DNA from 2 places in the Exiguobacterium acetylicum genome. Region 1 is predicted to be linked to the other one. Evidence: riboswitches for the same ligand, from Rfam matches in the RefSeq annotation. Region 1 holds a riboswitch; the other holds the start of a gene.
The links. A riboswitch is a leader RNA that binds a small molecule or an ion and turns the genes downstream of it on or off. The one in region 1 is predicted to bind thiamine pyrophosphate.

Region 1 (2,204 bases):
TTTCTTCTGATGTTGCGAAGGCATGGATGTCTTGTCCCGCATTTTTGAGTCCACTTTCGATTTGTCCCCAGTTGATGTTCGCTTGCTCCATTTGATTGAATAGATTCGTCAACCGGTCCATTTGTGCGTCAGACAACTGGATATTGTTGTTTTGAATGACTTGGACGATCAGGTTTTCGATCTCGACTTTGGTTTCCGGTTTTTGATTGGCGATCTCAGCCTTGATCTCATTCATTAAGTCAGCGACTTTATCCGTGCCGACCGTTTTTCCGACGTCTGATGTGACCGATAATTCTTGCTGTGCTAAATCCTTACGTTCGTCACTTAACTTAATTCCAGTCTCAGCGGAAGTTTGATCGTACGCTTTCATGATTCCTGTCAGTGCCGATGTCCCGGTCACCTTGTAGGGAGAAGTGATCGTGATATCGGCATCTTTGACACCCGCTGTGACGAGAGCGTTGAGATACATATCCTTTGTCACCCATGTGATGTTCTCCGTCGAGACGGAAAGTCCATCACCTTTTTCCGTCAGTTCAATCTTAGCCGACGAATACATATTGCCACCTTTTTGCGATTGTGGAATATTTTTCCCGAGATATTTTTCTTCGTCAGCAGAGGTTGCGATGATTGGCGTGATGCCTTCCGGTGCATTGAGACGAGAAAGCACCCAAGCCTTATCCTTTGCGCCGAGCGACTCACCGAGTGTGACGATCGTCTTATCGACGACTTGTTCGGCAGATGCGGCTGTCGGAAGTAATAGAGCAGAAGCGATAACGGCTGACGCCATGATTTTTGTTGGTGTATGCATAATGAAATCCTCCAATTGTAAGTAACAGAATGAATTATAGTATCAGGTACTAAATTTAGTGTACGAGAACGAAAGAAGTTCGGAATCGGTCTGTAGATGGAGACGGCATCCGTCTTCTGACACTCCATAGTATAGCGAAAAGAGGACAACTTGACTTCCATTTTCAGCATGCTATAGTGAATTTGAATCGAATAATGACCACTAGGGGAGTCGGTAGACCGACTGAGACGAACGAAGACGTTCGGACCCTTTGAACCTGATTAAGTTCGTACTTACGGAGGGAAGTGGCGTCAAGTCTTGTTCTTCTTGCGCCATGCCCGTGTGTTTCGGGGTGGTGTTTTTTCGTTTCATACTAAACGAGGAGGATGAGATCATGACATTCACACAAGAAATCAAACAAGCGGCACAAGCGTATTGGGATAGTAGTTTTACGCACCCATTCGTACAAGGAATCGGGGAGGGGACGTTACCACTCTCGAAATTTCGGCATTATGTCATGCAGGATGCCTATTACTTAAAACACTTTGCGAAGATTCAAGCGAAGGCAGCGTCAAAAGCAGACGACTTCGCGACGATCGCGACACTTGCCGAACATGCGACTTCGACTTACGAGGCAGAGCTGAGCTTACATCAATCATTTTTTGAGCCGCTCGGTATTACGGAAGCAGATCTTGAAGTATTTGAACCGGCACCGACAGCATATGCGTACGTCTCGCACATGCATCATGCGAGTGAAGGAACGCTTGGAGAGACGATTGCTGCCATCTTGCCATGTTACTGGTTGTATTATGAAGTCGGGCAACAATTACTGACGTGTACACCGGAAGAGAAAATCTATCAGCAATGGATCGACACGTACAGCTCGGAATGGTTTGAAAAGGTCGTCTTTGAACAAATTGCACGGCTCGATGCGCTGGCGGAGCAAGCGAGCCCGACGGAACGCGAGCGGATGAAACGTCATTTCGTGACAAGTTGTTACTATGAGTTACTCTTCTGGCACATGGGGTGGACGGAAGAGACGTTTGCGTCAGTTTACGAAACGATTCCAGCACGAGCGGTATCTTCTTGAATCGCTAGATGGTAGAATTAGGAATACCATCTAGTGAAAGTAGGGATTGGAATGGAAATTATCGTGATTGCACTTGTAATCAGTGCAGCATATGCTGTACAACGAATGCTTGGTAAAGTCAAAGTAAGATTTCTTGGATACATCATTCCGATATTAATCGTGTTATCCGGTATATCTGCTTCGACGCGTAACTTTAAGGTAGCGTATAGCATGGGGAGCTACATTTCTGCTGTTCTTGTCATCATCGTCTATGCACTACTGACTTATTGGTTATACCGCGTCTACCATCGTGCGAAAGAAGAAGCTGAATATCCGTATCAATCACTA
Region 2 (2,204 bases), 670 kb from region 1:
TCATCAAGATCATCCGTGAAAACGGTGAAAACGTCTTGATTTCACTAAAATTAGATGGTAAGAACGTTAACGTTCTGATCAACCGTCGTGATATGGATGTCTTCACACCAACAATCGACCACGTCGAATTCATCGCCGTCAAAATGGATGAAGAGACAGAAGTCGAAGCAGACGTCGTACTCGTCGGTGAAGCAGCTGGCGCGAAAGTCGGTGGATTCCTATCACAGACACTCTTTAAAGTAACAGTCGCAGCAACACCAGATAAATTACCAGAGAACGTCGAAGTCGACGTCACGAACCTCGAAATCGGCGATTCGATTTCTGTAGCTGATCTTCCGGAACAAAAAGATTTCCGTATCGTCACAGAAGGCGACATTCAAGTCGCAGCTGTCGTTGAATCAACGCTTGAACAAGAGCTTGAGGAAATCGAAGAAGCAGAAGCTGAGGCACAAGCGCAAGCTGGTGAAGACAACGAAGCGGAAGCTACGGAAGAGTCTTCAGAAGAATCAAAAGAAGAGAACGAAGACAACAAATAAGTCGTTTATCGATACGCCCTTCGTGGCGTATCGTTTTTTTGTGTCTTGACAATAGACAGAAGATTGCCTAAAGTGAACAGCGTATCATCTATTACCATATCCACTAGGGGAGCCCATTGGCTGAGACGATTCACTTCGGACCCTTCGAACCTGATCTAGTTCATACTAGCGTAGGAAAGTGGAGCGATCACATCCAATGACTCCTGCTGCGCGCAGTTTTTCTGAGGACCGCTCTCTTTTTTACGGAGGGCGGTCCTTTTTGGTGTCTCCCCCACTTAAAGGAGGACGAACACGATGCAACACTGGAAAATGAAAGAAATCATGGTCATGATGATGCTCGCCGTCGCTTGCGGCGTCATCTATCTCGGTTGGTCAACACTCTGGTTACCGATGTCTGCAATCTTCGGACCAGTCGGTGCCAACTGGATGTTTGGGATCTGGATCATCGCGAGCCCGCTCGTCGCAGCAATCATTCAAAAACCAGGTGCCGCCCTCATCGCGGAAATCGTCGCGGCAGCTGTCGAGCTGTTCACGGGTAGTCATTTTGGTTTATCGGCTCTACTAATCGGGGTCTGCCAAGGGCTTGGTGCGGAACTCGTCTTTGCGATGACGCGTTATCGCCGCTATGACACCTGGACATTGATGTTATCAGGTGTCGGAGCCGCGATTGGTAGCATCGTCTATAGTCTGATCGCAAACGGATTTGGTTACTATACGACGACGACGTTGCTTGCGACGACTGGCTTACAATTGATCAGTGGTGCATTACTCGGCGGCTTGCTCGCAGCGATTCTTGTCCGTCGACTTGTTGCGACCGGTGTCTTGAACGGATTTGCGGCAGGACGTGCGAAACGGGAAGTCGCATGATTACTGTCGACGATCTCAGCATCCGCTATCCGGGTCAGACGAAATCCTTGCTCGATCATGTATCGCTGACGATCGAGCAAGGAACGACCCTTCTGCTCGGACGAAGCGGGAGTGGCAAGACGACACTGCTTCATGCCCTAGCCGGACTGACACCAGAGACGATTGAAGTCGAACAGACGGGAACCGTTACCCGGTCCGGTTCGGTCGGAGTGCTGTTCCAAAATCCAGAAGAACAGTTCTGCATGGAAACGATCGGACGCGAAATCGCTTTTAGTTTAGAAAACCGGTCGATTCCACGCGCAGAGATGGAGGAACGCATTGAACGCTTACTCACACTTGTTGGTCTCCCTCTCCCCTTCTCGACACCAATCGCGAGTCTATCCGGGGGGATGAAACAACGCCTCGCACTCGCCGCGGTCCTGGCACTTGAGCCGACGATCTTATTACTCGATGAACCAACAGCTCAGATTGACCCGATCGGGCAACACGAGCTGATGGCGTTGATCTTTCGGATTCAGAAAGAACATGATTTAACGATCGTCTTGATCGAACACCAACTCGATGTCTGTTTACCTTACATCGACAAAATCGTCTTACTTGAGAACGGATCGGTGACTGCGACGGCGCATCCGCAGGATTTGTTCCCGCAGGGGTATACGGAGCTTCAATCGAAAGGGATCGCTGTTCCCTCTTTGTATCCGTACACGTTAGAGACGTTACCCATAGATGGACCACAAGCGGCGCGACTTCACGTGCTTCCCTCAGTCGCTACAGCAGGCACTGCCTTGTTACACGTCGCTA

Region 2: linked by a shared signal. The riboswitch ahead of K7G97_RS08670 (ECF transporter S component) and the one ahead of tenA (thiaminase II) in region 1 are both predicted to bind thiamine pyrophosphate.

Annotation. Positions count from the first base shown of each region.
Region 1 covers NZ_CP082333.1:992,496-994,699, forward strand. The annotation lists gene K7G97_RS05100 (DUF1002 domain-containing protein) at 1-808, opposite strand, end outside; TPP riboswitch at 1,002-1,108, shown strand; gene tenA (thiaminase II) at 1,182-1,877, shown strand; gene K7G97_RS05110 (hypothetical protein) at 1,929-2,204, shown strand, end outside.
Region 2 covers NZ_CP082333.1:1,665,147-1,667,350, forward strand. The annotation lists gene K7G97_RS08665 (50S ribosomal protein L25/general stress protein Ctc) at 1-536, shown strand, start outside; TPP riboswitch at 632-730, shown strand; gene K7G97_RS08670 (ECF transporter S component) at 831-1,403, shown strand; gene K7G97_RS08675 (ABC transporter ATP-binding protein) at 1,400-2,204, shown strand, end outside.